3 regions of the Allobranchiibius huperziae genome follow, and region 2 is predicted to be linked to each of the others. Evidence: riboswitches for the same ligand, from Rfam matches in the RefSeq annotation. Region 2 holds a riboswitch; each other region holds the start of a gene.
The links. A riboswitch is a leader RNA that binds a small molecule or an ion and turns the genes downstream of it on or off. The one in region 2 is predicted to bind cyclic di-AMP.

Region 1: it holds a riboswitch for cyclic di-AMP, as region 2 does, so the genes downstream of both, HNR15_RS18635 (LysM peptidoglycan-binding domain-containing protein) here and HNR15_RS02815 (C40 family peptidase) in region 2, are expected to answer to the same signal.
Region 3: it holds a riboswitch for cyclic di-AMP, as region 2 does, so the genes downstream of both, HNR15_RS18675 (transglycosylase family protein) here and HNR15_RS02815 (C40 family peptidase) in region 2, are expected to answer to the same signal.

The regions. Positions count from the first base shown of each region.
Region 1 is NZ_JACCFW010000001.1:2,354,785-2,365,169, reverse strand. Features, by position in the region: gene dapB (4-hydroxy-tetrahydrodipicolinate reductase) at 120-866, shown strand; gene HNR15_RS11075 (VOC family protein) at 955-1,383, shown strand; gene HNR15_RS11070 (GNAT family N-acetyltransferase) at 1,390-1,935, opposite strand; gene HNR15_RS18640 (dihydrofolate reductase) at 1,928-2,857, opposite strand; gene HNR15_RS11060 (thymidylate synthase) at 2,854-3,666, opposite strand; gene dapA (4-hydroxy-tetrahydrodipicolinate synthase) at 3,929-4,816, shown strand; gene HNR15_RS11050 (RNase J family beta-CASP ribonuclease) at 4,813-6,495, shown strand; gene HNR15_RS18635 (LysM peptidoglycan-binding domain-containing protein) at 6,766-7,479, opposite strand; cyclic di-AMP (ydaO/yuaA leader) riboswitch at 7,494-7,651, opposite strand; gene HNR15_RS11040 (hypothetical protein) at 8,157-8,900, opposite strand; gene HNR15_RS11035 (SatD family protein) at 8,897-9,556, opposite strand; gene HNR15_RS11030 (endonuclease/exonuclease/phosphatase family protein) at 9,593-10,385, shown strand, end outside.
Region 2 is NZ_JACCFW010000001.1:580,135-590,519, reverse strand. Features, by position in the region: gene HNR15_RS02835 (FUSC family protein) at 1-657, shown strand, start outside; gene HNR15_RS02830 (FAD-dependent oxidoreductase) at 843-2,093, shown strand; gene HNR15_RS02825 (FkbM family methyltransferase) at 2,258-3,142, opposite strand; gene HNR15_RS02820 (hypothetical protein) at 3,185-3,385, shown strand; gene HNR15_RS02815 (C40 family peptidase) at 3,455-4,222, opposite strand; cyclic di-AMP (ydaO/yuaA leader) riboswitch at 4,237-4,406, opposite strand; gene HNR15_RS02810 (iron-dependent transcriptional repressor DtxR) at 4,549-5,280, opposite strand; gene pdxH (pyridoxamine 5'-phosphate oxidase) at 5,894-6,580, opposite strand; gene serC (phosphoserine transaminase) at 6,620-7,732, shown strand; gene HNR15_RS02795 (permease) at 7,834-9,009, opposite strand; gene HNR15_RS18745 (GNAT family N-acetyltransferase) at 9,076-9,858, shown strand; gene pepN (aminopeptidase N) at 9,864-10,385, shown strand, end outside.
Region 3 is NZ_JACCFW010000001.1:3,003,342-3,013,726, reverse strand. Features, by position in the region: gene HNR15_RS14255 (VOC family protein) at 198-545, shown strand; gene otsB (trehalose-phosphatase) at 903-1,682, opposite strand; gene HNR15_RS14245 (trehalose-6-phosphate synthase) at 1,679-3,097, opposite strand; gene HNR15_RS14240 (copper resistance D family protein) at 3,233-4,420, shown strand; gene HNR15_RS14235 (serine/threonine-protein kinase) at 4,494-6,320, shown strand; gene HNR15_RS14230 (threonine/serine exporter family protein) at 6,459-8,024, shown strand; cyclic di-AMP (ydaO/yuaA leader) riboswitch at 8,211-8,354, shown strand; gene HNR15_RS18675 (transglycosylase family protein) at 8,432-9,091, shown strand; gene HNR15_RS14220 (prepilin peptidase) at 9,413-10,051, shown strand; tRNA gene HNR15_RS14215 (tRNA-Thr) at 10,099-10,171, shown strand; gene HNR15_RS14210 (ABC transporter substrate-binding protein) at 10,242-10,385, opposite strand, start outside.

The DNA of each region.
Region 1 (10,385 bases), 1.8 Mb from region 2:
CTCCTCGAAGATCGAACAGGACGTCGCGCGGCATGCGCCCACGACCGTTAACCTAGGTAACGAATATACCTCCACTATTTATGCCCTGGGAACCGCCCCACCCCCCTACCCTGGGCGCCGTGAGCGAACGCATCCCCGTAGCCGTCATCGGGTCCTCCGGTCGGATGGGATCGGCTGCCGTGCAGGCCATCGACGACGCAACGGATCTGGACCTGGTGGGTCGCTTCGGTCACGGCGATCCGCTCGGCGACCTGGGCGGCGCCAGTGTCGCGGTGGAGTTGACAACGCCCGATGCCTCGCCGGACAACGTCGCGCACTGCGTGGCTGCCGGCGTGCACTGCGTCGTCGGGACGACGGGCTGGTCGCCGCAGCGGCTGCAGGCGCTCGAGGCGCAGCTGGTCGACCACCCGCGGGTCGGCGTGCTCATCGCGCCCAACTTCGCGATCGGCGCGCTGCTGATGATGGCGTTCGCGCAGCGCGCCGCCCGGTTCTACGAGTCGGTGGAGATCATCGAGACCCACCACCCGGACAAGGTCGACGCACCCTCGGGTACGGCGGCGCGCACCGCGTCGCTGGTCGCGGCGGCCCGTGCAAGCGCCGGACTGGTCGACGTACCGGACGCGACCCGCACCGATCCGCACGGCGCTCGCGGTGCCCGCATCGACGGCATTCCCGTGCACGCGCTGCGGATGCGCGGACGGGTGGCGCACCAGGAGGTCGCCTTCGGCGCGGCGGGGGAGGCCCTCACGATCCGGCACGACTCCTTCGACCGGGTGAGCTTCATGCCCGGCGTGCTGGCCGCGGTGCGCGCGGTCGGCGACCGGCCGGGTCTGACCGTCGGACTGGAGCACCTTCTCGACCTGTGAGGTCAGCCGATCCCTGGCGCGGGCACGAGCGGCGTCGCTACGATGTGAACCCCGTTCACATCCACCTTCTCGCCCCGGAGGAGCCGCCATGGCCATCAGCCTCAACCCCTACCTGAACTTCAAAGGCCGCGCCCGCGAGGCGATGACCTTCTACGCCTCCGTCCTGGGCGGCACGCCCGACCTCGTCACCTTCGCGCAGTTCAAGATGCCGGTGCCGGCGGGGGAGGAGGAGAACATCATGCACGGCTACCTGCGGACCGAGAAGGGTCTGGAGCTGATGGGGGCCGACGTGCCGAGCACGATGCAGATGAATCCTGTCGGCGGGATGACCATCTCGCTGTCCGGTGAGGCCGACGACGACGACGAGCTCACGGCGTACTGGAAGGGCCTGTCCGAGGGCGCCAAGATCGACATGCCGCTGGAGAAGGCGCCGTGGGGCGCCAAGTTCGGCCAGCTGACCGACAAGTTCGGCGTGCCGTGGCTGGTGAACATCCAGTTGGAGCAGCCCGGCAGCTGAGCGGGCTCAGTCCTCGACGGGGCCGATCCAGGCGCGCAGGCGCACCTCGCGGGCCGCGCTGTCGCCGGGCAGCGCCCGCTCGCGCCAGGCGCCGTCCGCGGACAGCCCTGCCTGCTCGGCGAACCCGCGCGTCTGCTCGTCGAGGGCGAGCACCCATCCCTCGACCTGCCCGAAGTCGCCGGCTCGCAGGGTGTCGACCGCGGCGTTGAGCAGTCGTGAGCCGTGCCCGGAGCGCCGGTGGCTCGCCAGCACGCCGCCGACGAGGATCTCGCCGGTGCCCTCGTGCTCGCCGGGCCCGATGGCCACGAACCCGACGAGGTCGGCGCCCTGCGTAGCCACCAGCAGTCGGTGCAGCGGGCTCGGGGGACTGGTGAGCGACTCGGCCCACACCTGCGCGAAGGCCTCGGGCGTGAACTGCTCGAGCAACTCAGGCGACAGGAACATGCCGTACGCCTCGCGCCACAGCTGCGCCTGCACGGCGCCGACCGCGTCGGCATCGGTGGCGCGGGCGGTGCGGACCGCCGCGTCGGGGGTGGGGGTGAGGTCAGTCATAGGTCACATCGCCTGTGTCGAACGCCTGCGGCACGAGCCGCCGCGCAGTGGGGATCAAGGGCAGCCCGGCGGCCTCTTCACGGGTCACCCAACGGGTTTCGGTCACTTCGTCGGAGATGCCCGCCTCGCCTGAGACCGGGTGGGCGCGGAAGCAGACGCCGAAGATCTGGGTGTGGTGCCCGTCGGGGTAGGCGACCACGACGTTCGGGTCGGTGTACGCGGCCAGCACCCCGTCGATCGCGACCTCGAGACCGGTCTCCTCACGGGCCTCGCGGAGGGCGGCCTCCGACCAGGTCTCGCCGGCGTCGACGCCGCCACCGGGCAGGCACCACAGGCCGTTGTCCTCGCGGCGCGTGACGAGCAGCCGGCCCTCGTGCATGACCGCGACGCTGGCGCCGATCTTCTGCCGCGCCCCGCGGGCGATCCGGGGACCGTGCACGACCTGGGTGCGCGGCGTGACCCGGTCGTAGGTCAGGACGGTCCACCCGTCGTGGTCCTCGCGGGCACTTTCGCGCCAGGCCGGTGCGTCGTCGTAGGGCCAGCCGGGGAAGTAGGCGTCTCCGGCCGGCTCCTGCGGGATGAGGGAGAGCAGCAGCCGGTCGGCGTAGGGAAGTGCGAGTGCGTAGATCTGGGCTCCGCCCACGACGAAGAAGTCCTCGTCCTGCGTGAGTAGGAGGGCCTCGTCCAGGCTGCGCGCCACCTCCACGCCGTCGGCCCGGAAGTCCGGATCGCGGGTCAGCACGATCGACCGCCGCCCGGGTAGGGCGCCCATGGCCGCGAAGGTCTTGCGACCCATCAGCATCGGGTGGCCCATGGTCGCGGCCTTGAAGCCGCGCTGCTCGCCGGGGACGTGCCAGGGCATGTCACCGTCCCGGCCGATCACGCCGTTGCGGGCGACGGCGGCGATGAGGGTGATCGTCATACGGCGATCGGGGCCTTGATCGAGGGCGCGGCGACGTAGCCGTCGAGCTCGATGTCCTCCAGCTCGAACGTGTCGATCTGGGTGCGTGCCGGGTTGAGGCGCAGGGTCGGCAGCGGGCCGGGCGTGCGGCCCAGCTGTTCACGGGCCTGGTCGACGTGGTTGAGGTAGAGGTGCGCGTCGCCGATGGTGTGCACGAAGTCGCCGACCCCGAGTCCGGTGACCTGGGCGACCATCGAGGTCAGCAGCGCGTAGGAGGCGATGTTGAAGGGAACGCCGAGGAAGACGTCGGCCGAGCGCTGATAGAGCTGGCACGACAACCGGCGTACGCCGCCTGCATCCGGCGGCGCGACGTAGAACTGGAAGAGGGTGTGGCACGGGGGCAGGGCCATGTCGTCGACGTCGGCGACGTTCCATGCCGAGATCACGAGGCGGCGGGAGTCGGGGGTGGTGCGGATCGCGTCGATGATCCGCGCCAGCTGGTCGATGTGCCCGCCGTCGGGGGTCGGCCACGAGCGCCACTGGTGCCCGTAGATCGGCCCGAGGTCGCCGTTCTCATCGGCCCATTCGTCCCAGATCGAGATCTTGCGCTCGTGGAGCCACTCGACGTTGGTGTCGCCGCGCAGGAACCACAGCAGCTCACCGAAGATCGAGCGCAGGTGCAGCTTCTTGGTGGTCGTGACGGGGAAACCGGCGCTCAGGTCGAACCGCATCTGGTGGCCGAAGACCGACAAGGTGCCGGTGCCGGTGCGGTCGTCCTTGCGGGCGCCGTCGTGCAGGGTGCGCCGCAGCAGCGTCAGGTACTGATCCACGGCCCCGATGGTAGTGCCGGGGGCGACAGTGGCGGATCGCTCGCCATGGACATCGGCGTGCCCGCGTTAGTGTGACGCAGGTCACATCGATGTCCTGTAACGACTCCGGGAGTGGGCCGATGTACCGGGTGATCGCGTCGCTACCCGGACCCCCGAGCGGGTAGCGACGCGATCTTTCATCTCCCGGGTAGCTCCTGGGCAGCTCTCGGGCCGGGCCCACCGCAGGATCGGGGCAGCGGCTGCGCCCGATAGCCTTCGCCCTATGACGTCCACTCCGTTCGGCCGCACCGTCACCGCGATGGTGACCCCCATGCGCGAGGACGGCGCACTCGACCTGGACGGCACCCAACGCCTCGCGGCGTACCTGGCCGACCACGGCAACGACGGCCTGGTGGTCAACGGCACGACCGGGGAGTCCGCGACCACCACCGACGAGGAGAACGTCGCCGTCGTACGCGCCGTCGTCGAGGCCGTCGGCGACCGGGTGGCGGTCACCGCGGGTGTCGGCACCAACGACACCGCCCACTCGTGCCGTGCCGCCGAGGCGCTCGCCGCGGTCGGGGCCGACGCGGTCCTGATCGTCACGCCGTACTACAACAAACCGACCCAGGCCGGCATCGTCGAGCACTTCCGCGCGGTCGTCGGGGCCACCGGGCTCCCCGCGATGGCCTACGACATCCCCGGCCGCACCGGCACGGCCCTCGCGAGCGACACGATCCGCAGCCTGGCCCAGATCCCGGAGCTGGTTGCCGTCAAGGACGCCAAGGGCGACCTGTTCGCGGCCAGTCGGCTCATGCACGAGACCGACCTTCTGTGGTACTCCGGTGACGACGTGCTCAACCTTCCCTGGCTCGCCCTCGGCGCCGTGGGGGTCGTCAGCGTCGTCGGCCATGTCGCCGGGAGTCAGTACGCCGAGATGGTCGCCGCTGTCGACCGCGGCGACCTGCCGCGCGCCCGCGAGATCCACACCACGCTGATACCCGCCATCGAGGCGGTCATGAACACCACGCAGGGCGCGATCATGGCCAAGGCCGCCATGAGGATGCTCGGCGTGATCGAGTCCGATTTCTGCCGCCTGCCCCTGTTGCCGGCGGCACCCGAGCACCTCGACATTCTGCGCGAGGGCCTTCGCCGATCAGGAGTTCTGTGAGCCATCCCCACCCCGAACTGAGCGCGCCACCGCGCCTGCCCAAGGACGGCGTACGCGTCGTCGCCCTGGGCGGCCTGGGCGAGGTCGGTCGCAACATGACCGTCATCGAGTACGCCGGTCGGCTGCTCATCGTCGACTGCGGCGTCCTCTTCCCCGAGGACCACCCCGGCGTGGACCTGATCCTGCCGGACTTCCAGTACATCCGGGAGCGCCTCGACGACATCGACGCGATCGTCCTCACCCATGGGCACGAGGACCACATCGGCGCGGTGCCCTATCTGCTGAAGCTCAAGCCCGACATCCCCCTCGTCGGTTCGACGCTGACGCTGGCCCTGATCGAGGCCAAGCTCAAGGAGCACCGGATCACGCCCTACACCCTCGGCGTCAAGGAGGGCGACCGGGAGAAGCTCGGCCCGTTCGACTGCGAGTTCATCGCGGTCAACCACTCCATCCCCGACGCGCTCGCGGTCTTCATCCGCACGCCCGCCGGCACCCTGCTGCACACCGGCGACTTCAAGATGGACCAGCTGCCGCTGGACGGGCGGATCACCGACCTGCGGGCGTTCGCGCGGCTCGGCGAGGAGGGCGTCGACCTCTTCCTGACCGACTCCACCAACGCCGAGGTGCCGGGCTTCACCACTCCGGAACGCGACATCACGCCCGCCATCGAGCGCGTCTTCTCCGAGGCGTCCCGCCGGATCATCGTGGCGTGCTTCAGCTCGCACGTGCACCGCGTGCAGCAGGTGATCGACACGGCGTACAAGCACAAGCGCAAGGTCGCACTCGTCGGTCGCTCGATGGTGCGCAACATGGGCATCGCCGCCGACCTCGGCTACCTCACCATCCCCGACGGGGTGCTCGTCGACGTCAAGAAGCTCGACGACCTGCAGGACAACAAGATCGTGCTGGTCTGCACCGGTTCGCAGGGCGAGCCGATGGCTGCGCTGTCCCGCATGGCCAACCGCGATCACCGCATCGATGTCGGCCAGGGCGACACCGTGCTGATGGCCAGTTCCCTGATCCCGGGCAACGAGAACGCCGTCTACCGGGTGATCAACGGCCTGATGCGCCTCGGCGCGAATGTCGTGCACAAGGGCAACGCCATGGTGCATGTCTCCGGGCACGCCAGCGCGGGGGAGTTGCTCTACTGCTACAACATCGTCAAGCCGCGCAACGTGATGCCGGTGCACGGCGAATGGCGCCACCTGATCGCCAACGGCGACCTCGCCGTGAAGACCGGCGTGCCGCGCAGCAACGTCGTGCTCGCCGAGGACGGCGTCGTCGTCGACCTCGTGAAGGGCAAGGCCTCCATCACCGGCGCGGTGCCGTGCGGCTACATCTACGTCGACGGCTCGCTGGTGGGCACCACCGATGAGACCCTGCTGAAGGACCGCCGGATCCTGCGCGACGAGGGTTTCGTGACCGTCATCGTCGTACGCGACGCCGACACCGGGCAGATCGCGGCCGGACCGCAGATCCAGGCCCGCGGCTTCGCCGAGGGAGAGGCGGTCCTCGACGAAGTGCTGCCGAAGCTCGAGGCCGCCCTGGAGGAGGCCCGCCGCAAGGGCGTCACCGACTCCTACCAGTTGCAGCAGGTCATCCGCCGCACCGTGGGCTCGTTCATGGGCGGCAAGCTGCGCCGGCGTCCCATGATCATCCCGGTCGTCATCGACGCCTGAGTCACCCCACGAAGTTCTCCGCTTCGCTTCACCCGACGAGGTTTCTCCCCCGCTTCGCTCCTTCGAATACCTCGTCGGGGTCCGAAGCTTCGCTCCGATACTTCGCGGGGACCCCGAAGTAACCCCACGAAGTTCTCCGCTTCGCTCCGATACTTCGCGGGGACCCCGAACGTCACCCCACGAAGTTCTCCGCTACGTAGCCGAGAACTTCGTGGGGAGAAGAAGGAGGCCCGGACCGACGAGCGGTCCGGGCCTACTTCATGAGCGATCTCAGATGGACAGGTGCTGTCCGACGAAGATCAGGTTGGCGTTGTTCACAGTGCCCTTGTTCATGGCGAACAGGGCCTGCCAGCCACCCTTGACGTGGTACCGCTCAGCGAGCTTGCTGAGCGTGTCGCCGGCGTGCACCGTGATGACACGGCCGGTGGGCTGCGTACGCAGCTGCGGCGCAGCGGCGCGGTGCAGGTGCGTGCGCACCTGGGGAGCAGCGGCAACGTGACGGTAGGTACGCACCTGGGGTGCGACCGCGTGACGCTGCTTGACCACGGGGCGCGAGGCGCTGCGGCCGGGGTGCTTGACGACGGTGCGGGGGGTCGGGGTGGCGACGCCACCACCGCTGCTCGCGCCGTTGCCGGAGGTCAGGCCGGCCTTCTTGGAGCAGACCGGCCATGCGCCGGCGCCCTGGGAGGCGAGCACCTTCTGGGCGACCGCGATCTGTGCCGAACGGCTGGCGAGGTCCGCGCGAGCGGCATACGCCGTGCCGCCGTAGCCGGCCCAGGTCTGCTGGGTGAACTGCAGGCCACCGTAGAAGCCGTTGCCGGTGTTGATGGCCCAGTTGCCGCCGCTCTCACAAGCAGCGACGCGGTCCCACACGGAGCCGGAGGCAGCGTGTGCGCTGCCGGCGGCCGCGAGGCCGGTGCCGAGCATCGCGGTGCCGACGGCACCGACCGTGATCATGCGAGTCTTGGTGGAGATGTTCTTCATGTATGAACCAATGTCCCTTTCCTGACGCGCGCCTACGGAGTTAGCTGTCGGGTCGGGCGGTCAGGTGCCCTGCAGAAGTTCTCTGCTTAACCCCAGTGGGTCTCCATGCATGGAGACCCGGTTGGGTCCCCCGTCCTCGCCGTTCCCGGGACGTTCCCGGCAGATGGTGACACCGGGCGAGGTTAGGCGCGGTGCCACGAGGGCTGAATCGTGCCGTGGTGTGGCACGCCCCGAAAGTGGGCCGTTAGCACATCTAGTGCTGACGACCCGATGTGGACCACCGTACGTGCCGATGCCGCCCCTGCCAAACCCGCCTGGTCGACCGTCCGGTCGTGTCTGTGGCGGTCCTGTGAGCAAGCGGAAGCGCATCTGGGGGTTGAGATGTGATAGTTAGGAAGGCTATGTCCGAAACGCATGGACCGGGCGGCAGTGTGCGCCGAGGTCCAGCAGGTGGTGGCAGCGGCGGCCGAGCTCGTGCCGGATAAGTGCAATCTGCTTGCAACGGACCGGCACTGGGCGCCTGCGCAGTCCGCCCGCGGTCACGTGTCGACGCGGTGACCCTGTGGTCATGCCCTGGTGCGGGTGAGACGGACATCCACCGGATCCCCGTGGCACATTCCGAACCGCGGTGTGCTGAGCGGGGCCTAGGAACCGGGTGACCGATGTCACGCCCGTCCTCAGCGCAGGCCGACGATGCCGAGGGCGCCGAGCGCGACCAGCCAGCTGACGAAGCTGCCGACCAGGAAGTACTCGGTGACGGCATCGATGCCGAGGCCGGAGATCTCCTGGCGCGCCGATCGACGGGCCTGCAGCTCGGGGAAGCGGATGAGGCCCTTCGCGGCGATCACGAGCCCGGCCGCGGTGATCTGCCCGGCCATGCCGAGCCCGAGGATGAACAGGCGCTCCATCGGACCGAGCAGCCGACCGCCGCGCAGCTCGTCGGAGGGCTGCGGCTGGCCCTCCGGCTTCACCGCGCCGATCGCGGTCAGCACCAGGCGCACCAGCTCGTTGCCGGTGGCCAGCTGCACCGCTCCGAGGCCGAGCACCAGCAGGAAGCGGTCGGGCGACAGGTCGTGCAGCGTGGCGAACGCGCTGTGCCGCATCCAGTGGCCGAGCGCGCCGTCGGCGTGACTCGCGCTGCCCGCGGCGATCATCACGACCAGGACGCCCGCTCCGAGCAGGCACAGCGCCAGCGTCTCGCCGTGTCTGCTGCGCGCGGCGCGACCGGCCAGCCAGCGCCACGCGGCGGCGACCGCGGCAGCGAAGACCAGCAGCACGATGTCGGCGGCGTCGTGCAGGTCGGCCAACAGGGCGGCCACAAGGAGAACGAGCGGCCCCACGGCGTACGACGCCACGACGGACCGGACCCGCACCAGGTCGCCGACGCCGACGGCGAGCAGTAGTGCGCCGAGGATGCTCATCGGACGGAGGCGAGGTCGCGGGCGGCGTTCACAATGACTTCCAGGCCCGCGGCGCGGATGCGCTGGGAGATCGCCGACGGGGAGACGTCCTCGGCGCGTGCGATCTCCGTGCGGGACTCGCCTGCCACGAGGCGTTGCAGGATGCGCATGGCTCGTTCATCCAGCGATGAAAGCAGTTGGTCCTGACACACCAGGGCGGCGTTGACCGCTCCCGCGCTGGGGCCGTCGTCCTGCGCGGGGGTGTAGACGGTGCGTACGGCGTGCGTCGCCGGTCGTCGTTCGGCCGCCTGCGCGGCTTCGATCGCCTTGCGGGCGGCCCACCACGCCGGTCCGTCCTGGGTGCCGGCGCGGGCGTCCAGCACGGTGGCGCCTCCCCAGCTCAGCCCGAATCGCACCAGCGTCTCGGGCATCAGGCCCAGCCTGATCCGGAAGGCCGCCTCCAGCGCATTGCCGAGGGTTTCGTAGCTGGCCTGGAATTCATCACCTACCGTGATCCGCAGTGCGGTGGTCGCGGCCACCAGGTGGTCGGTGCGGCGCAAGGTGGAGACGAGGCGGGTGTGCAACGCATGGCGGTCGGGGGCGCCCCGGGAGTCCACGATGTCGCCGATCAGGGTGGCGCACGGGTCTGCGTGCTCAGCGGGCTTCACGTCCTGCATATGAAGATCATAGCTTCATAATGTCAAGATGAAGGAATGTTCTTGAAGTACGTCGCCCTCGTCGTGCTCTGCCTGGTGGCGCTGGTCGCAGCGTGCGGCATGGCGGCCCGCTGGATCGACGCCGACGGGGTCGCCCCGATCGTGCAGTCGATCTTCCCGCTCTTCGGCATCCTCGCGATAGCCGCGTTCGTCGCCGGCGTCGGCGTGACCGCCGTGGTCGGCCCGACGCGGCCCATGCTGATCGCCCTGGTGGGTCTGCTGCTCATCGCCGCGGTCCCTGTGGCGCTCGCGGTCCCGACCCTGGTGCCCCACACAGTGCACAGCCGGCCCGGCGACGAGGTGATCATGACCTCGAACATGGAGTTCGGTCAGGCGTCGGCGGCCCCCATCATGGCCGCGGTCCGGGCCCACCACGTCGACACGCTGGTGCTGGAGGAGGTCACACCGGATGCGCTCGAGCGTCTCGATGCTGCGGGTCTGCGCACCCTCCTGCCGCACCGGGTCGGTCGGACGCGCACCGACTTCCGCGGGACCGTGATCGCCAGCGCCCATCCGCTCACCGAGGAGAGCTCCTTCGTGCCGTACGACGGCGCGGGGATGCCGGTGGCGCGCGTGCAGACCCCGGAGGGCACCTACCTCCTGAGGGGCGTGCACACCTACGCCCCGCTGCCGAATCTCACGACCCGATGGCGCGCGGGTCTCGACGAGGTGCGTCGCTGGCGCGCCCGTCAGCCGATGGACATGCCGTTGGTGATCGCAGGCGACTTCAACGCCTCGACCGCGATGCCCGCCTTCCGCCGGGCCATCGCAGGGATGACCGACGCTCAAC
Region 2 (10,385 bases):
CAGTCCTGGATCGGTTCCGCCGAGGCGATCGGCCGGGAGCTGGCCGAAGCCGCCACCGCCGTCGAGGCCCTGGAGGAGAGCCGCAAACTCAACCCGCGCGCGCTGGTCGCGTTGCGCATCCATCCTGAGCTGCGGGTCGCGCTGCAGCGACTGGACCGCTGCTGCGCCGCCGAACGCGCCCTCGCCGTCCTGGCCGAGCGCAGGGCCTTCGCCTCGGACGGCGCGGATGGCGCGGACGCGTGGGACCCGAACCTGCGGGTGGTCTTCTCGGTGCTGCTGGACTCCCTGGCCTCCGGCGTGCACGAGTTCGGGGACCTCGTGGCCGCCGATCGGGTGGACGAGGCCGAGCAGGCGCTCGACCGGATCCGCGAGGTCGTGCTGGAGACCCGGGCCCGGCACACCGAGCTCGTGATGATCGATCCCATGACCGACACCGACTCCTGGATGATGCAGGGATCCATGCTGGCCGCCATCGACCAGATCGTGCGCCAGCTCGACCTGGAACATCCCGAGCAGGCGACGGCGGCGTGGAACGTGCGGCCCGGACTGGAGTGGGCTCCACGCACCTGGGTCCAGACGGGGCAGCGGATCGTGCCGCCTGTCGCCCGTCGACCCGGACGCCGCCGCGGCGCGGAGGACGGCGTCACCACGGACTGACCCCTGGTGGACGACGTCCGTTGCGAGGATCATCGGTCCAGACGCCCGTCTCGGGCATCGTCGCCGACCGCACCGGCGGCTGCGCCGAACCGAGGCGGATCGAGACCTCCGGGAGCCGCATGCGCGCGCGACGACGACGCGAAGGTGCACAGGACACGCCCGACAGCGCGCCCAGAGTCGTGGTCGTGGGCGCGGGCTTCGCCGGATTCCACACGTTGCGCCGACTGGAGCGCACCCTGTCCCCCGAGCAGGCGAGCCTGGTGCTCGTGGCACCGTCGGACTACCTGCTCTACAGCCCGCTGTTGCCCGAGGTCGCGACGGGCGTCCTCGACCCGCGGGACATCGCCGTGTCCCTGCGCCAGACCCTGCGGCGCACCACGCCGGTCTTCGGGCACGTCACGGACGTCGACTTCGCCTCGCGCACGCTCACGGTCCTGGGGCGCGACGGGAAGCCGGAGCAGCAGCGCTGGGATCGTCTGGTGCTGACCCCCGGATCCGTGACGCGCGAGTTCGACATCCCCGGCGTCGCCGAACACGCCCGCGGACTGAAGACCTTGGAAGAGGCGACGTTCCTGCGCAATCACGTCCTGGGTCAGCTGGACCTGGCGGATGCCCTCCCCGACACCCCTGCCGGCCGGCAGCAGCGCCAGGAACTGCTCACCGTCGTTGCGGTGGGCGCCGGTTACACCGGGACGGAATTTGTCGCAAAGATGCAGAACTGGATGTACGGCATCGCCGACCGGTGGAGCAGTTTCGGACCCGACGACGTCCGATGGTTGCTCATCGACCTGGCACCCCACGTCCTGCCGGAGCTGGGCCCTCGCCTCGGCGCGGAGGCGATGAAGGTGCTGCACCACCGCGGCGTCGAGGTCAGGCTCACCGTCAGCGTGGTGTCGGCCACCGCCACCTCGGTCACGCTCACCGACGGCGACGTCATCAGCACCCGCACGCTGGTGTGGAGCGCGGGCGTGGCCCCCAGCCCGTTGATCGCCACTCTGGGCCTCCCGACCACGAAGGGCCGACTCGTGGTGAACGACGACCTGAGCGTCCCCGGGCACACGCACGTCTGGGCGCTCGGCGACTCGGCCGCGGTGCCCGACCTGACCCAGGGCGCCCTGGCCGACGGGAGCCGCCCGGTCACCGCCCCGACGGCGCAGCATGCCCAACGCCAGGGCCACACCGCCGCCCGGAACGTCGCCGCCAGCCTCGGCGTCGGGCAGTCCCGCCCGTACCGGCACCGTGACCTCGGCCTCGTGGCTGATCTGGGCGGAACACAGGGTGTGGCCAAGGCGCTCGGTGTGCCCCTCACCGGCCCGATCGCGAAGGTCACGGCGCGCGGCTATCACCTCTTCGCGCTCCCCAGCGCGGCCGCCAAGGTGCGGGTGGCCACGGACTGGCTCTACGCTCGATCCTGCCGACCCGTGTCGTGCAACTGACCAACGTGCAGGCCGAGGACGTCAGCATCGCGACCGCCCAGCACACCGACATCTACCCGCCGCCACCCGGGCGGGAGGGCACGACCCAGCACTGAATCGTCGCCGCGAGCCCGCCCGCCGCGACCCTCAGCCGGGTGGTCGTCGGGTCGTGCAGCCGGGTCTGATCAGCGCGACGGCGTCGGTTGCGCACGGACCGCCACCTGGTCCCGGAAGATCCGGGCACTGTCCGGGTCCAGGACACCTCGGCGGACCAGCTCCGCGATGCAGAGCAGCGTCACGCCGTACGACGCGTACGCCAGGTCGCAGATCAGCCCCAGGTGATGCAGTTGGTCCTCGCTCAGCACGTCGAGGCGCGCCAGGTCGCGCACGTAGAGGACATCGGCCTCCACCAGGTGCCGAGCCTGTTCCTGCAGCGGGTCGGCCCACTGCAGCGGCGCGAGCGGCCAGGTCTTGGTGTTGACGAACAGGTGCGGCACGAAGCCGTGCGCCCGCAGCTCCAGATCGAGGTCGGCGAAGGTGGGCTGGTCCTCGTACAACCGGGTGAACCCCACCTCGGTCTGCACGGCGACGGCCCTGGCGAGCAGCCGCCGGCCGTGCCGGAAGACGTCGAGCTCACCGCCCTGGATGTCGATCTTGAGGTAGTCCAGCTGCTCGATCTCGGTGATGTCGTCCAGGCGTCGGGTGGCCATCGGAATGCGGTCGGTCACCGACGCCATCCGCGGGAAGTCGGTCAACAGTCCCAGCTGGGCACGGTCCGGTTCGAGCATGCTGGCGAAGCCGCTCTCGACGCAGAGTCGCAGGGTGTGCTCGGCCCCGTCCCCCACCGCGTACGGCAGGTAGCGGTGCGCCCCGTCCTCTCTCGTCGTGAGTTCGGCATACGCGGACTCCTGCGGCTCGAACCCGGTCACCCGGGCGACTCCCTGCTCCAACAGCGGCGCGTACGGCGGCTCCCCGTCGATGGGGTTGGCGCCGATGTCGACGATCTCGACCGGACGTCGACCGCTCAGCACATGCGAGGCGGCGCCGGGTGCGGGTGGGGTGGAGGGCACGAGCGTCAGCCTAGGTGGGCCCGGTGCGGACATACTGGCCGAATGAGCGATGACGCGAACGACCCGAACCCCCAGGAACCCGCCCAGCAGCTCAGCCCCGACGAGGGCGAGGCAGGCGACACGGGGCTCGTCGCGGACTCCGAGGCGAGCGGCGGCAGCGGCGCCGCGACCGGGGAGGACAAGAGCTTCTCGCAGCAGGAGGACGAGAAGCGGCCGGGCGACGGCCCCGCCGCGCGCGACTGACCGAACCTCTGCACGACATGACGATGCCCCCTCACCATCGGTGAGGGGGCATCGTCATGACGTGGACGCTCAGGGGCGGCCGTACCCCGAGGGGGTGCCGTAGACGGCCTCGATCTTCACGTGGTCACCGGGCTTGGGCGCGGCGATCATCATGCCGTTACCCAGGTAGATGCCGACGTGGTAGGCGGGGCTGCCGAAGAACACCAGGTCGCCCGGCTGGGGGGTGCTCACGGGAGTCGCCGACGCCTGCTGGGCCGCCGCGGTGCGCGGCAGGTTGATGCCGAGCTGGGCGTAGACGTAGCTGGTGAACCCGGAGCAGTCGAACCCGCTGGGGGTGGTGCCGCCGTAGACGTAGGGAACACCGATGTAGCGCTCCGCGATCGCGACGACGCCGCTGGCGGACGAGGGCGCCGAGACGGTGCTGCCACCGCCGTTGCCCGACCGGACCGGCGTCGTGTGCTTCGGCGCGGGCTGACGCACGACGTGGCGCACCGGGGCGACCACGTGGCGCACCGGAGCCGGAGCCGCCTTCTCCACGACGGGCGCGACGTAGGTGTCCGCGTGGACGGCGACGAGCCGGGTGTGGGCGTCGACCGCCGCGGCGACGTGCGGCGCGGACGTACGAGCGGTGTTCTGCACCAGCGTCATCGACGCCTGGGCGGGAGCCGCGGCGGAGGCCGGGCCCTGGTGCTTCGTGTCAGCGGCCTGCGCGGACTGGGAGAACACGGCGGAGGCCACGAGGCCGCCGCCGACAGCTACCGCGGCGGACACGCGTGCGGTGGTGTTGAAGGACGTGGACAACTTGCTCGGGGCGCGATGACGCCCCCGGGGCTGCATGACAGACACGGATGAAAACCTCTCGGCGCCTACGAGGTGAGCTGTCGGGCTCGGGTGGAGGTGTTACCCGGTCCGTGGCAGTCCGTTCCCCGATGACTGCCCGTGACTTAGCCCCGAGGCCGTCCCGATACTGCGAACGGCCGAAGGTGGGTCCCCCGCTCCTGCCTTGCGGATCGTTGCATTCCCGGGCTGCTTGGCAGGACTCGGCGGTGCCGCTCGGGGGTCCTCAGGCTGAGAACCGCCGCCGACGATACATGGACTGCACACCGACATCACAATCGGGTCACGGGACCTGTGGACGGCCGGCCGGACGGCGGCGCACGACGTCAGGAGACGGCTACGGCTCCCGCGGCGAGGGCCGCCGTGGAGGGCAGCTGCACGAAGACGTGGGAGGCGATCTCAGGGGGAAGCGAGACGCCCTCCGGCCCGTCCTCGACCCGGGCCAGCACCCGCCCGTCCTCCAGGCGTGCGCGCACGACGGCGCCGGGTGAGATGCCGGCGGCGGTCAGCACCTCCAAAGTGGCGTGATCGGCCTGCGCGGGTTCGCCGATGCGGCGTACGACGAGCAGGGACGGCTCGGCGGAGACCACCTCGGTGAGGGAGGCGACGCCGTCCCGGAACTTCTCGATGGTCCCGGTCTCCCCCAGTTCGGCGAGACCGGGGATCGGGTTGCCGTAGGGGGAGAGGGTGTGGTCCTTCAGCATCGTGAGGATCTTGCGCTCGACCCGCTCGCTCATCACGTGTTCCCAGCGGCAGGCCTCGTCGTGCACGTACTCCAGCTCCAGCCCGATCACGTCGACCAGCAGCCGTTCGGCCAGCCGGTGCTTGCGCATGACGCGAGTGGCCAGGGTGCGGCCGTGCTCGGTGAACTCCAGGTGGCGGTCGCCCGCGAGGGTGAGCAGGCCGTCGCGTTCCATCCTGGCGACGGTCTGGGACACCGTCGGCCCGGAGTGGCCGAGACGCTCGGCGATCCGGGCGCGCAGCGGGACGATGCCCTCCTCCTCCAGATCGAAGATGGTGCGCAGGTACATCTCGGTGGTGTCGATCAAGTCGGTCACAGGGTCGATCTTCCCATCCCGGACCGGTGTCGGCACCCGTCGGCGCACAGTGACCACGCAGCGCCCGTTCGGGAATCATCCGGGCCGGACGGTCGTTCCACTGGGCGTGGCAGCACGGACGTCCCCTCGTCCGCTGTCACGCGAAGGTCTCGGACTCCGGTCCGGGGCGAGCGGGCTGCGAAGCCCGGCTCGGGCGGCCGCCATCTCCCCCTGTATGGCGGTCGCCCTCTTCCTTCCCCACCGCCTCGCGAAACCCCGTTGCGGGCCACCTGCCGGCGTGTCTACCGTGCTGGGTACACGAGAGAGGAGGTGGTCCGAGAGTGCATTCATCTAGGACGCGTGAGGTGGTTGCGCACTAGCGCAGCCGTTGGTCGGCCTCCCATTCGGTGACCGACTCTTCAACGGACGGCGTTGGTGAAGACCACGCACCACCGCAGCCCGTGGGGGCGCGACCCGTCCATCGCGCACCGGCCACCAGGTCGGACCCCGCGGGCTGTTTCACGCCCACTCCCGAGTGGCATACCTATGGTTCGAGTGGCGCACTCCCACCGGGTGCACTCGAGCGGCTTCTACGCCACTCGACAGGTCGAGCGGGTCGAGCGGATCGAGCACGTCAGGGCTGCAGGCGCTCCCGGGTCCAGACCGACGGGTCGTCCAGGGCACCCTCGCCGGTACGCGTGAAGCGCACCCGGTCGTGCAGCCGGCTCGCCTGACCTACCCAGAACTCCACCTCGTCGACGTGGACCACGTAGCCGCCCCAGAAGGGCGGCACCGGCACGTCGCCGGCGCGGCCGTGGTCGGGATAGCGCTCGGCGTACCGCTGCTCGGCAGCCTCCAGTGAGGCGCGGTCCGCGACCGGGCGGCTCTGGTCCGAGGCCCACGCGCTGATGCGCGAGCCCCACGGACGAGAGTCGAAGTACTCGGCGACGATGTCGCGCGGCAACTGCTCGGCGCGGCCGGTGAAGCGGATCGCGTGGTAGAGCGCGGGCCAGGTCAGGGTGGCGGCGATCCGTGGATCGGCCGCCAGATCGGTGCCCTTGCGCGACTCCAGGTTGGTGTAGAAACCAGGTCCCGCGGGGGTGAGGTATCGCATGAGCACCGTGCGGACCGTGGGGGCGCCCGAAGCGTCCACGGTGGCGACGCTGATCGCGTCCGGCTCGTGCACCCCGGGCTGGGTGTCGTCCGCCGCGGCCTCGCGGGCTTGTCGCACCCACTCCTCGATGACCGGCCAGGGCGCGTCCGGCACCTCGCCCTCCTCGAGGCCGCGCCCGTCGTAGTCCCACCGGGTGATCTCACTCATCGAGCCAGCGTAGGCGCTGGCACACTTTCGGCCGTGAGCATCGTCATCCCACGCGAACTGCGGCCGGCCGACGGTCGGTTCGGTTCCGGACCGAGCAAGGTGCGCCCCGAGCAGCTGGACCTCCTGCGCGACCTCGGCACCGACGTCCTCGGCACCTCCCACCGACAGGAACCGGTGCGCGCCCTGGTGCGCGAGGTCCGCTCCTCGCTGCACGACTTCCTCGGCGCCCCGGAGGACTACGAGATCGTGCTGGGCAACGGCGGTTCCACGCTCTTCTGGGACGTCGCGACGTTCTCGCTGATCAGGGAGCGGTCCGTGCACGGCGTGTGCGGGGAGTTCAGCTCGAAGTTCGCGGCCGCGGTGGCGGCAGCGCCCTTCCTGGCCGAACCGGTGGTCACCCGTTCGGTGCCCGGCGAGGTCGATCCGCTGAGCGCGGTCCCCGGCGCGGACACCTACGCCTACGCCCAGAACGAGACGTCGACGGGCGCGATGCAGCCGGTACGCCGCGTCACCGGCGCCGATGCCGGCGCGCTGATGCTGGTCGACGCCACCTCCGGCGCGGGCGGCCTGCCGGTCGACCTGCGCGAGGCGGACGTCTACTACTTCGCGCCGCAGAAGTCGTTCGCCTCCGACGGCGGCCTGTGGTTGGCGGCGATGTCCCCGGCCGCACTGGAGCGCACGGCCACGATCTCCTCGAGTGACCGATGGATTCCACCCAGTCTGAATCTGCAGACGGCAGTGGACAACTCACGCCTTGACCAGACCTACAACACCCCTGCCGTGGCGACGCTGGCCCTCATGGTCAGCCAGCTGCGGTGGCTGCAGGCAGGCGGCGGTCTCGACTTCGCCGTCGCGCGCAGCGCCGAGAGCAGCCGGCGGCTCTACGACTGGGTCGAGCACACGTCGTACGCGAGCGCGTTCGTCGCCGACCCGGCCGCCCGCTCGCGCGTGGTGGCGACCGTCGACTTCGATGACGCGATCGACGCGGCCCTGCTCGCCAGGACCCTGCGCGAGAACGGCGTGGTCGACACCGAGCCCTACCGCGCGCTGAAGCGCAACCAGCTGCGGATCGGCATGTACCCCTCGGTCGATCCGGACGACGTCAGCGCGCTGACCGCGTGCATCGAGTACGTCGTGCAGCGGATCGCCTGACGCTCCCGTCGGCACGCTGACGGCGTTCACGTTCGTTGACGGCGTTCGAACACCGTCAACGAACGCAAACACCGTCAGGGTGGGGATCTACGGAGGCGCCTTCAGTGGTGGTGGGCGTGGGCCGGTTCGTCGACCGGGTCGCCGTTCATGTAGGCCAGCATCCCCACCCCGCCGGTGCGCACGAACCGCAGGACGAGCCCGGCCGCCACCACGAGGAAGACCAGGTTGAGCCAGGTCGTGTAGTTCCAGCTGATCGCGCCGTTGCCGGTGAAGGCGTGCCCGGCCGCGGGGACCAGGTGCAGGACGCCGAAGACCACCTCCACGACGTACCCGGCGACGACCATCGCCAGGTAGAAGACGCCGGCGATGACGAGGGTCATGCGGGTGCCGTAGTACTTGCGGTAGATGAGCAGGATCGGCACGATCAGCAGATCGGCGAACATGAACGACACCACGCCGCCGAAGCTGATGCCGCCGTTCCACAGCACCGCCGCCAGCGGGACGTTGCCGATCGAGCACACGAAGCTGGCCACCGCGATGACCGGGCCGATCAGCGGCCCCCACACCTTGGACCAGCCGCCGTGGCCGGCCAGGAACAGGTGCCCCCAGAAGCTGTCGGGCACCCACGCGGCCACCGCGCCCGCGATGAGCAGCCCGATCACGATGTCGCGCAGGACCGCCAGCCACTCCATCACGAAGATGTGACTGATGCTCGTGGCGCCTGCCGGCGAGAGCAGCCGTCCGGCGAAGGAGCCTTCGCCGCCGACCGTCATGTCCATGGCCGCGTGTCCCTCCATCGAGCCCGCGGCGCCGCGATCGGCCTGCTCCCTCGCCGCCTGCACCACCCGTGAGTGCAGGAAGAGCCGGAAGCACACGGCGACCACGAGGATCATCAGCGGGCCGCCGACGAACTCGGCCAGGGTGAACTGCCATCCGAGCAGCAGCGCGAGGATCACCCCGAGCTCCACCACCAGGTTGGTGCTGGCGATCTCGAAGACCATCGCCGCGGTGAAGCTCGCACCCTTGCGGAAGAGCGAGCGGGCGAGCGCGACGGCGGCGTACGAACAGGACGAGCTCGCGATCCCGAAGCCGGTGGCGCGCGCCAGCGTCGCCGGGCGGTCATCGCCGAGGGTGGCGATGATCGCCTCCCGCCGGACCAGTGCCTGCACCACCGCGGAGATGCCGAAGCCGAGGATCAGCGACCACAGGATCTGCCAGGTCATCAGGCCGGCCATCCGCAACGCGTCCGCGACCTGCGCGACGGGTCCGCTCTCCATCGTCCGAATATATACCCCATGGGGGTATGTGTCATGGGTAGGTTTGAGCGCAGCCGAAGGGAGACCGTGATCGACACGCACGCTGGCGAGGACGAACTCGGATCACTCGAGCGCTACCTCGACCTCGCACCCCGCGCGGTAGCGGTGTCCAGGGAATGCGGGCCGTTCACCGTCTTCGTGCGGGACAACCCGCGCGGACATCCCCTCTACGCCCGGCCGCGTCTCGGCTACTCCCGACCCGTCTCCCCTGAGGAGGTACGCCGGGTCCTGGACTTCCAGCGCGCGATCGGGGTGCCCCGCGCGCTGGAGTGGGTGCACGAGACCACCCCCACCCTGCTGCCGGCCGCACGGGAGGCGGGGATGAGCGTGCAGGAGTGCGCGCTGCTGCGTCTGGGGCGGTTCGCGCCGACGGAGACGCCGACCGGATACCGCGTGCACGAGATGACCGCGGACGATCCGCAGACCGGCGCCGTGCTCGCCGCCATCGACGCCAGCTTCCGCGACAGCGACCGGATGGGGCCACCGGAATCCAGCGAGCAGAAGCTGCGCATGCGCGCCCGCCTCCTGGTGCTGGTGGGTGCGTTCGACACCCTCGGGCGACCCGTCGGCGGTGGGATGCACAATCCAAGGGGTGACCTCACCGAGGTGACCGGGATCGGCACCCTGCCCGCCCACCGGGGCCGCGGCATCGGTACGGCGATCACCAGCATCCTCACCGGGACCGCGTTGCGAGAGGGTCAGTCGCCCTTCCTCTCGGCAGCCACGCGGTCCGCGGTGTCCGTCTACGAGACGGTCGGATATGCACGCGTGGGCACCGCGTGCATCGCGACCGAGAACGAGCGAGGTTGACGACCGTGGCCGACCTGAACCTCACCAGGCAGGAGTGCGCCCGGCGTGCCGAGCAGGTGCGCCTGCTGGAGCACCACGTGCGCCTGGACCTGCGGCACGCCGCCGATCCCGCGGAGAAGACCTTCGAGTCCCGCAGCACGGTGCGGTTCACGGCGACCGACGACGCCAGCTGGATCGACATCGTGGCGCAGGAGATCGTCTCCGCGACGCTCAACGGCACCGCCCTGGACGTCAGCGGCTACGACGGAGCCCGGCTGCCGCTGCCCGGTCTCGCGCCGGTCAACGAGCTCGTCGTCCACGCACGCTGTCTCTACAGCCGCACCGGCGAGGGGATGCACCGCTTCACCGACCCCTCCGACGGCGAGACCTACCTCTACACCCACTTCGAACCCACCGACAGCAGAAGGGTCTTCGCGGTCTTCGAGCAGCCGGACCTGAAGTGCCGATTCACCTTCGAGGTCGTCGCCGATGCACGATGGCTGATCCGCTCCGGCCAGTCCGAGGTGTCCCGGCGGGAGTACGACGGG
Region 3 (10,385 bases), 2.4 Mb from region 2:
CCCTCTCCTCGGCGGGCGCACTCGCCAAGTGTGGTCCAGTCGAGTTGCGAAGTCGATGCCAGCGCTCGGGAGGCACGCGACCAGATCAGTCCCGGGAAGGGGGTCGTCTCGCGGTGATGGACGGCCGCGATGACGGCGTCGTGTGGTGTCATGCGGTCATGTCGTCCTCAGACCGTCCGAGTGTTCGACTCGCCGCGGTGGCCCTCGACGCGATCGACCCGCTTCCAGAGGCGGAGTTCTGGCGGGATCTGCTCGGGTTGCAGATCATCTGGCAGAACGACGACTTCGTCGCGTTACGCGGCGCCGCCGTGCTCATCACCGTCCAGCGTGTCGCCGATCATCGCCCACCAAACTGGCCCACCGGGGAGGTCCCCAAGCAGCTGCACCTCGAGCTCGCCGTCGCGGATCTTGATGACGGCGAGCGGGCCGCCGTCGCCCTGGGGGCAACTCGCGCGTCTGCTCAACCGAGCCCGGATCGATGGCGAGTGTTGATCGACCCCGCCGGTCACCCGTTCTGCGTGACCAATCAAATCCCCGAGCCATGAGCCTCAGCTGAATTCCCGGTGAATAGCGGCCTCCGGTGGGGAGGGGCGTGACGAACCGGGGTCGGGCGCGTCTCGAACGCACTCTCCGTCCGCTGGTGGGACGGCGCAGTCGGTGATCGTCAGTTCGAGCGCGGGGGTCGCGAGCCGACGCCCGTCGTCGAGAATGCAGCACGGCCGTCGGATACTCCCATCGCACGTCGACCACGTAGCCGTCACGAAGCCAGCCGCCTGATCGATTGCTGACGACCGCGACAGCCGGGCCCGCACCTACGCCGCGGGCGGGATGCTGCTTGTCAGAGGACCTGCTGCCGGTTCGTGCGGTGGTCGCGGCTGGGTCGAGGCCGCTGGTACGAACGGTCAGCTATCGCGTGCGGAGGCGACCTGCCGGATGACGGCCAGCACGTCGGCGGAGTCGTGGATGCGGTGCGCCGCGACGGTGTCGCCGGCGCCGACCTTGATGGTGACGTGGCCGGCGCTCGCGGGGAGCACCTCGAACGCGCGCTCGTCCGTGCGGTCGTCGCCGAGGTAGCAGATGACCTGCGAGCCGACGTGGTCCGCGAGCGCCCGCAGTGCGGCGCCCTTGTTGGTGTCGAGGACGCCGATCTCCAGCACGTTCTTCCCCGCGATGATGTGCACGCCGACGAGTTGCCGCGCAGCGTCCTCGGCCGCGGCGATCGCCTCGTTCGCCACGTCGCCGTCCATCCCGCGGGTGTGCAGCGCCGCACCCGCTGCCTTGCGCTCCACCCGGGTGCCGGGGTGCTGTGCCACCACCTGCTCGAGCGCGTCGACGACGGTGTGCAACCGGTCCGCGGCAGCGTCGTCCCACACCTCGCCGGTGTCCAACGGGATGCTCGGCTGGGCTCCGTGCGAGCCGATCAGCACGATGGGCTCGTCCTCGGCGATCCCGGACAGGTGCCGCAGGGTCGCCAGGTCGCGGCCGGACACGATGGCGACCGTCGCGCCGTCCGAGGCCGCCACCTCGCGCAGCGCCTGCACCGAGCCGTCGATCGGCGACGACGTCGACGGGTCGAGCACCAACGGGGCCAGCACCCCGTCGAAGTCGGTGCCGTAGAGGATCCGGTCGTGTGCGGCGTACGTCGTGAGTGCCTGCTGCAGGGCCGGGTCGAGGTTGCTCACGACGCCGGCCTCTCGGGTGCGGCCTCGAGAGCGGCCAGGAAGTGGCCCGCCCACTTCTGGACGTCGTTGTCCAGCACGACTTTCCGCAGCCGCCTCATTTGGGACCGGCGTTCCTTCTCCGGGGCCTCGATCGCGGCCATGATCGTCTTCTTCAGGCTGCGGATGTCGTGCGGATTGCACAGGAACGAACCGCGCGCGAGCTCGGTTGCGGCTCCGGTGAACTCGCTGAGCACCAGGGCCCCGTCGTCGGCGCAGCAGGTGACGTACTCCTTGGCGACCAGGTTCATCCCGTCGCGCAGCGGCGTGACCAGGGCGACGTCGGCCGCGACGAAGAGGGCGATCATCTCCTCGCGCGGGAAGGACCGGTGCATGTACGTGACGGCCGGCGAACCGATCGGGGAGTGCTCGCCGTTGATCTGACCGACCGTCTGCTCGACCTGGCCCCGCAGCGTGCGATAGGCCTGCAGTCGCTCACGACTGGGCGTGGCGACCTGCACGAGCGTGACGTCGGCCGGGTCGAGGGTCCCCTCCGCGAGCAGCTCGCCGTACGCCTTGAGCCGGTGCCGGATGCCCTTGGTGTAGTCCAGCCGGTCCACGCCGAGCAGCAGCTTCTTGGGGTTGCCGAGATCCTTGCGGATCTGGGCCGCGCGCTCGCGCACGGCGTCCGAGTGCGCGAGGGCGTAGACGTCGTGGGAGTCGATCGAGATCGGCACCGCTGCGGCGCGCGTCGTGCGACCGTCGCCGTGGTGCACCACATCGCCCCGCACCCGCACGTGCAGCAGTCGGCGGCACGCGCGCAGGAAGTTCTCGGCGTCCGCCGAGCGCTGGAACCCCAGGAAATCCGCACCGAGCAGACCCCAGAGAAGGTCCTCGCGGCCGGGCAGCTGCATGAAGAGCTCGACCGGCGGGAAGGGGATGTGGTTGAACCAGCCGATCCGCACGTCGGGGCGCAGCTCGCGGACCATCGCGGGCGCGAGCTGCAACTGGTAGTCGTGCACCCACACCGTGGCCTCGGGCGCCGCCAGGTCGGCGATCTTCTGCGCGAAGCGCTGATTGACCCGCTCGTATGCGGTGCGCCATCGTCGCTTGAAGGTCGCCGGCACGATGACGTCGTGGTAGAGCGGCCAGATGCTGTCGTTGCTGAATCCCTCGTAGTAGTCGACGTGTTCGTCGTCGCTGAGGCCGATGGGGACCAGATACATGTCGTTGTCCTCGAACGGCTCCGGCGCCTCCCCGGTCTCGCCCGCCCAGCCGATCCACGCGGCGCCTTCGCGCCCTCGCATCACCGACTCCATGGCCGTCACCAGGCCGCCGGGGCTGCGCGAGATCGTCACGTTGCCCTCGTCGTCGGTGTTCTGGTCGACCGGCAGCCGGTTCGCGGCAATGACGAAGTCGAAGGTCTTCGGGTCGGGCACGCGGCACACTCCTGCTGTCGTCGGGTCGGCCGGTCTGGCTGCCCCACCCTAGGTTTATCGCGTTCCGACCGTCGGGCGTGCGCGCGCCCATGCCTGGCATCCCGAGGGCCGTAGTTAGGTTAGCCTCTCCTAACTATGACTCAGATTGCCGCTGCCGCCACCCCGTACGTCGCGCCGAAGGTATGGCGCGTGCTCATCGAAGTCGGGTACTTCGGAGCCCTCTGCGCCCTGATCGGGGGGCTCGTGACCGTGCTGCTCGTCGTACTTCCCGCGGCCACCGGCGACGAGGACGGCGGCGCCACAGCTGCCGACCATCGCGCCCGGCGTCGCGCCCTCGGCATGTTCCCGCTCATCGGCCTGCTGATGCTCGCCGCGCTCTACCTGCAGATGGCGGCGCTGACCGCGCGCGCCGGTGAGTTCGGCTTCGGCAGGGGCCTGCAGCCGGGTGCGATCGGCGACTTCCTCAACACTCCGAGGGAGAGCGGCGAATGGGTCGCCCGTTCGATGCTGCGGTCACTCCAGGTCGCCCTGCTGGCGGGCGGTGCGGCGCTGGCGATCGTCGCCGGCCGGCTGCGCTCGGTGCGGTGGGCCGCCGTCGCGCTGCTCGTCGCCGTCGTCGGGGAGCTCGCCCCGAGCGTCCCGACCGCGTTCGGCGGGCTCACCGTGGACGACTGGCTGCACACGACGCTGGTCCAGGTGCACATCCTGAGCGGGGTGTGTTGGGTCGGCGGCCTGGGCGTACTGGCCTACCTCGCCATCCGGTCCCGGGGCGAGGGCAGCGGGCTGGCCTGGGCGCGGATCTGGTCCCGGTTCAGCGTGCTCGCGATGGGCTGCGCCGGCGGGATCCTCGTGTCGGGCCTGTGGCTGGCGTGGGAGCACGTCGGGTCGTTCGCGCAGTTCGTCACCACGCCGTACGGCCGGTTCCTGCTCGCGAAGGTGGCGCTGGTGGGGTTGATGCTGCTCGCGGGCGCGTACAACCAGCTGGTCCTGCTGCCCCGGGTGACCCGCGCGATGCGGGAGCACGACGAGACGCGAGTCGGCAGAGCCGTGTTTGACCACTTCCCGCGCGTCGCCGTGGCCGAGACGCTGCTCGGGCTGGGGGTGCTCGTCGTGGTGCCGTTCCTCACCGGCTCGGCCCGCAGCGAGGCCGGGGGCGGCCAGGTCGGGCCGCTCGACGGTCGCACCTTCCTCATCGGAGTGCTGCTGGTCGCCGCGATGCTGCTGTCCTTCTGGGCCACCGGGCGGATCGCGCGGGCTCAGGCTCAGCGACCGCACGTCCCGGCCGACCGGCCGACGGTCTCTGCAGGCCATCCCGGCGAGTGAGCCGTCCGTGCGTGCCACGCCGCGCCGGGAAGGCTCCCGTTCGCCGCACCGTGGGAGCACTTACGGTTGAACCATGTCCTCCCCCGATCGCCGCACCGACGCCTCCCAGGGCTTCACCGGTGCCTCGACCGACGCCATCCGGCTGCCCACGGGGCCGGCCCGGAGGAACGCGGCACAGGGCGCACCGGCGTACGACACCATCGGCCCTTACCGGCTGCTCGGCAAGGTCGGCGAGGGCGGCATGGGCGTGGTCTACAAGGCCCTCGACCGGCGTGACCAGGTCGTCGCCCTCAAGGTGCTGCGCGCCCACATCGCCTACGACGACGGCGCCCGCGAGCGCCTGCGCCGCGAGGTCACCACGCTCTCCCTGGTGCGCTCATCGCGGATCGGATGGGTGGTCGACGCCGATGTCGACGGCGACCGCCCCTACCTGGTGACGCGCTACGTCAACGGCCCGCCGCTGGACGCCGTCGTGGAGGAGACCGGGCCGCTGGGTGCCGCGCAGCTCGCCGCACTCGGGAGCGGCGTGGCGGAGGCGCTGCGCGACATCCACCGCGCCGGCATCGTGCACCGCGACCTCAAGCCCGGCAACGTGCTGATGGACGGCGAGGAGCCGGTGCTCATCGACTTCGGCATCGCGCACGTCGCCGACGAGACCCGGCTGACCAGCACCGGTCTGGTGATGGGCACCCCCGGCTACCTCTCGCCGGAGATCGTCGAGGGCGGCGACGTCACGGAGGCCACCGACTGGTGGGGCTGGGCGGCCACCCTGGCGTACGCCGCGTCCGGCACCGCGCCGTTCGGTCGCGGGCCCATGCACGCTGTGCTCGACCGGGTGTCGGAGGGCCGTGCGGATCTGCGCGGGGTCGACCCGCGGATGCGCCCTCTGCTCGCCGCCGCGCTCAGCCCCGAACCGAGCGCCCGCCCGAGCGCTGCCGAGGTGCTCGAGCAGCTGCATGTCTATTCCACCGGCGGGCACACGACCGGCATCGCCGTGCGGCGGACCCGCCCGGCCACCACCCAGCTGCCCGAGGGGCGCGAGCGAATTCGGGAAGGACGGGAGGATCGCAGCGACGCCGGGCCGTGGGGCAGCCAGGCGCCGCGTCGCGCCCAGCCCACGGGGCCTGCGGCTCCCGTGCTGCCGCCGGTCGCCCGGACCCCGGACCCGACCCGCGACTACCGGCCGGCGCCGCGGCAGTCCGTCGACCCGGGATGGGGCGCCACCCCATCGCCCGACCCGTCGTACGCCGGCTCCGGGCGCACCCACCTGGATCCCCGCATCGGACGGCCCGCTCGCACCGGGACCCTCGCCGCGCTCGCCGCCGCGGACGTGGGGCTCGCGGTGCACTGGCCGGTGCTGGCGCTGATCGTGACGTTCCTATGGTCGTTCGCCGCCCGCTGGAACGACCGGGCGATCACTTCGATGGTGCTGCGCCGCTACAACTCGGGGCCCCGCAGGTCCGATCCGATGGTGGCGGTGGCGACATCGCCGCTGCACGCCGTCGTCGGCGCTTTCTCGGCGCTGCTCACCATGGTCATCCCGTTCTTCGTGGGGGCATGCGTCGCCGCCGGGACCGCCGTAGTGACGGCGTTCGCCCGGCATGCGCCCGCCGCCGTCGACCGCCCGATCCCGATGGTGCTCGGCACCCTGGCCGGCTGCGCGGTGCTGTGGTGGGGCCCGGGCAGCGCGGGGATGCGGCGCGGTTCGCGCAGCATCGTGCGCTCGGTCGCCCGGGACGTGCCCGTTACCCGGGTCGTGATCGGGGTGTGCGTCGCGATCGCATTGCTCGCGGCCCTCTACGGTCTGGGCTCCCTGGACCAGGGGGTGAGCACCTTTCCGTATGCCGACACCGCACAGCTCCCGCTGAGCGACGTTCTTCCCTCGCTGCCAGGTGGCTGAGAGAGCATGACGGGATCGCCCCGCGGGGCGTCTCCCGTGTGCCCCGCTCGCTGAGCCGACGTCCCCGTCGGGCCCGTGCGTGGCGGGTGCGGGAGTATCGAACCTTCCCGACCGACGTACCGGAGGTGCGTGAGACCCATGGCGCAGTACGGCCACGAGGCACCCCTGCCCGACCCGGATTCCGGCAGCTACCGGATCCCCGAGGACACCGACTCCTCATTCGCCGAGTCGCCGGCCCATGGGTTCGCGGTGGCGCGACGGATGCGTTTCCTACGTGGCGAGCCGGTCACCGAGCCCATGCCGATCGCGGACGCGCTGCGCAACTCGCCCTACCGGCACCCCGCGACGATGAGCGCACCGGAGAAGGACGCCGGCACCCGCAAGGCGCTCGATCTCGCGGTGCGGGTAGGGGAGTTGCTGCTGCGCTGCGGCGCGGGCACCCGGGACGTGGAGGCCAGCGTCGTCGCGGTCGCCGCGGCGGCGGGCCTGCGACGTCTCGAGGTCGACATCACCAACCAGTCGCTGCTGGTGCAGGCGCCCGGTCCGTCGGGGGAGACCGTCACGATGCTGCGTGTGGTGCGGTCGAGCACTCGCGACTTCGCCCGGCTGACCGACGTCCACGTCATGGTGCAGGAGCTGACCCGGGGCGGCTTCACCGACATCGACGAGGCGCTCGGACGGCTCAAGCGGATCCAGCGCAGCACCCGGATCTACCCGCGGTGGTTGATCGCGGTCGGCTACTCGGCGCTGGCGGGATCGGTGTGCGCGCTGCTCGGCGGCGGCAGCATGGCCATCGTCGTGGCCGTGCTGTCCGCCTTCGTCACCGACTATCTCGGCCGTCTGATCCGCAAGCGCAACATCCCGTCGTTCTACATCGACGCGGTCGGCAGTGCCGTGTCGGTGATGCTGGCCTGGCTGGGCTACCTGCTGGCCGCGAAGGGCGACCTCGGGCTGCAGATGTCGACGGCCGACTTCGCGTACGCCGTCTCCGGCGGGTTGGTCGTGCTGCTGCCCGGACGCGCGATGGCCTCGGCGGTCGAGGACGCCATCACCGGGTATCCGGTGACCGGCGCAGGCCGGTTGCTCACGGTCTTCCTCAGCGCCGCCGGCATCATCGTCGGCGTCGCCGGCGGCCTGTCCCTCACCCTCAAACTCGACTCGGCGCTCAACCTGCAGCTCACCTCACCGGGCGCTCTGCACTTCGGCTCCTCGAACGCGACGCTCAGCCTGCAGTTCCTCTACGGCGCGGTCGGTGCCGCCGCCGGTGCGCTCACGATGCGCAGCAGGCCGCGCTTCATCCTGCCGACCGCGGTGCTCGGCAGCCTGGCGCTGGGCCTGTCGGGTCTGGCGCACCTGGTGTGGGCCGTCGGGGCGACCACCTCCATCGCGGTGGCGTCGGTGTCGGTCGGGGTGCTCGCCCGCGTGATCGGCCTACGGCTCGGCGCGCCCGCCCTGGTGCTGGTACTGCCGGCGGTCTCGCCGATGCTTCCCGGTCTGCGGATCTTCGAGGGCATGTACGACGCCATCGTCGGATCGGTGATCGGCTCCGCCGCCTCCAACACCCAGAGCGCGGCGGCGTTCCCGACCCTGCTCGGCGCCGCGGGAGTCGCCCTCGCCATCAGTACGGGGGTCGTACTCGGCGATGTGCTCGCGGCACCGCTGGATCGCAACGCGCTGCGGCGCCGCCGAGCCCGCATACGCTGATCTTTCAGATAGGGCAAGCATTTTCGCCCGCGTGTCGCAAACCTCCGGTAATGTTTGCCGCCCCTGCACGATGTGATCACCAGTCACACGCACCTCATACGTCACAAGTACGGGGAAGTGTCACAACTGCATACCGCACACCCGCGCGTCCGGACGCCGAACCTCATCGGACGCACCGGCCCCTCACTCCCGAGGACGCCGGCCGAGGACGGGGGACCCAACAACGGCGGACGCCGTACGTGTCTGCCTAGGGGTGAAGCCGGTACGCCGGCCGGGCACCTGACAGCCCGAACCCGACAGCTCACCCCGCAGGCGTTCGTCAGGAAGGAACGCTCTTGCGTTACGCACCGAAACACGCTGTCGCCAGACCGTCGTCCATCACCGGACGACGCACCGCTGGAGTCATGATGGCCTCTGCCGCCACCGTCGGCGCCGGCCTGGCCACCGCCGGCGCCGCCCACGCGGAGTCCCCGTACAACGTCTGGGACCGCGTCGCGACCTGCGAGAGCAGCAACAACTGGGCGATCAACACCGGCAACGGGTACTACGGCGGGTTGCAGTTCTCGGCCAGCACCTGGACCGGTTTCGGCGGCTCGAAGTACGGCGCCACCGCCAACCTGGCCACCCGCGACCAGCAGATCTACATCGCGCAGGCGGTGCTGCGCGCTCAGGGCCCCGGCGCCTGGCCGGTGTGCAGCGTGCGCGCCGGGCTCACCCGCGCCAACGGTCTTGCCGTGGTGGTCGACCCCGGGAGCGGCAACCCCACTCCTCAGCCGCCCCCCTCCCGCGGCACCGTCCGCAAGCTCGCCGTCGACGGCTCCTTCGGTCCGCTCACCATCAGGGCGGTGCAGCAGTGGGTCGGGGTGTCGCAGACCGGCACGATGTCCTACTCCACCCGCACCGCCCTGCAGCGCAAGGTCGGCACGACCCCCGACGGCGACATCGGCCCCAAGACGGTCGCCGCCCTGCAGACCAAGATCGGCATCAGCCGCGATGGCGCGTCGTACATGAACACGCGCACCGTCCGCGGCCTGCAGACCTTCTTGAACGCGTACGTGCTGGTCTGACCGACCACTCGAACCGCCCGTCCCTGTTGCAGGGGCGGGCGGTTCGTCGTCGTGCGGTGTGTTTCACGGACGTTGCTCACGTTTCGGCCCGCTCAGTCCGAAATGCGGGGTGCGGCAAGGGGTGTGGGCCCGTCGTGGCCCGCTCGCCCCGAAACGCGGCGTGCGCGTGGGGCTCGGCCGTCACAAGGGCACCGCCCTGTCCGTTGCGCGCGGCGCGAACGGTGGTGACCCGGCTCAAGGGCGCCGCGTGGTCCCTTGTGAGCATCGACCGTTGTCCACAGACTGCGCACGCGCGGGCGCTCGCTCCATCAGACTGACGCGATGATCGCGGTCGCCGTCCTCCTCGCTGCCGCCGTCGGCGCGGCGTACGGGGAGTGGCTGCGGCGTTCGCTCGCGACGGGGCGCTACCGGTTGCCCGACGAGAGCGCACCGCTGCCCGCCCGCAGGTGGCTCGTGCCTGTCGCGGCACTCGCGGCCGCCGGTGCGGTGTGGCACTTGGCAGACCTGCACCGCTGGGGCCTGGTGTCGGCGTACGTCGTGCTGATCGCCGTCGCGCTGCCGTTGGCCGCGATCGATCTGGACGTCCATCGGCTGCCCGACCGACTCACCCTGCCGGCCATCCCGGCGATCGCCCTGCTGCTCGCGCTGGACTCGGACGTGCACCGACTGCCGCGTTCGCTGCTGTGTGGGGGGCTCGCCGGGCTGGTCTTCCTGCTGCTCGCGCTGGCGGTGCCCGGCGGTCTCGGCCTGGGCGACGTGAAGCTGGCCGCCCTGCTCGGACTGCCACTCGGATGGTGGGGTTACCCGGTGCTGATCCAAGGACTGGCAGGCGGTTTCGTGATCGGCGGGGTCGTCTCGCTCGTGATGGTGCTCACGCGCCGGGCCACCCGGCATACCCACGTCGCGCTCGGCCCGTCGCTGCTGCTGGGTGCGCTGGGAGCGCTGCTCACCGCCACCTGAGGCCGCCGGTACGATCGGTGCCGGTCCGCGCGGTATCGCGGGTCCGCGCCGGTGTAGCTCAGTTGGTAGAGCGCCTCACTTGTAATGAGGATGTCGCAGGTTCGACTCCTGTCTCCGGCTCCCGTTCTACCGAAGACGCCACGAGGGGCTCGGGTCGCGGCCGCGACCCGAGCCCCTCGTGCGTTCCTGGTCAGCCGGTGGCGCCGGCCGGGGTGGTGGTCACCTTGGTGCCCTCCAGCTTGTTCGCCTTCATCGCGTACGTGTTGGTGAAGGTGCCGGCCAGCGAGACCTTCGCGACGTCGACACCGAGTTGCTTCTCCATGGCGTAGACCGT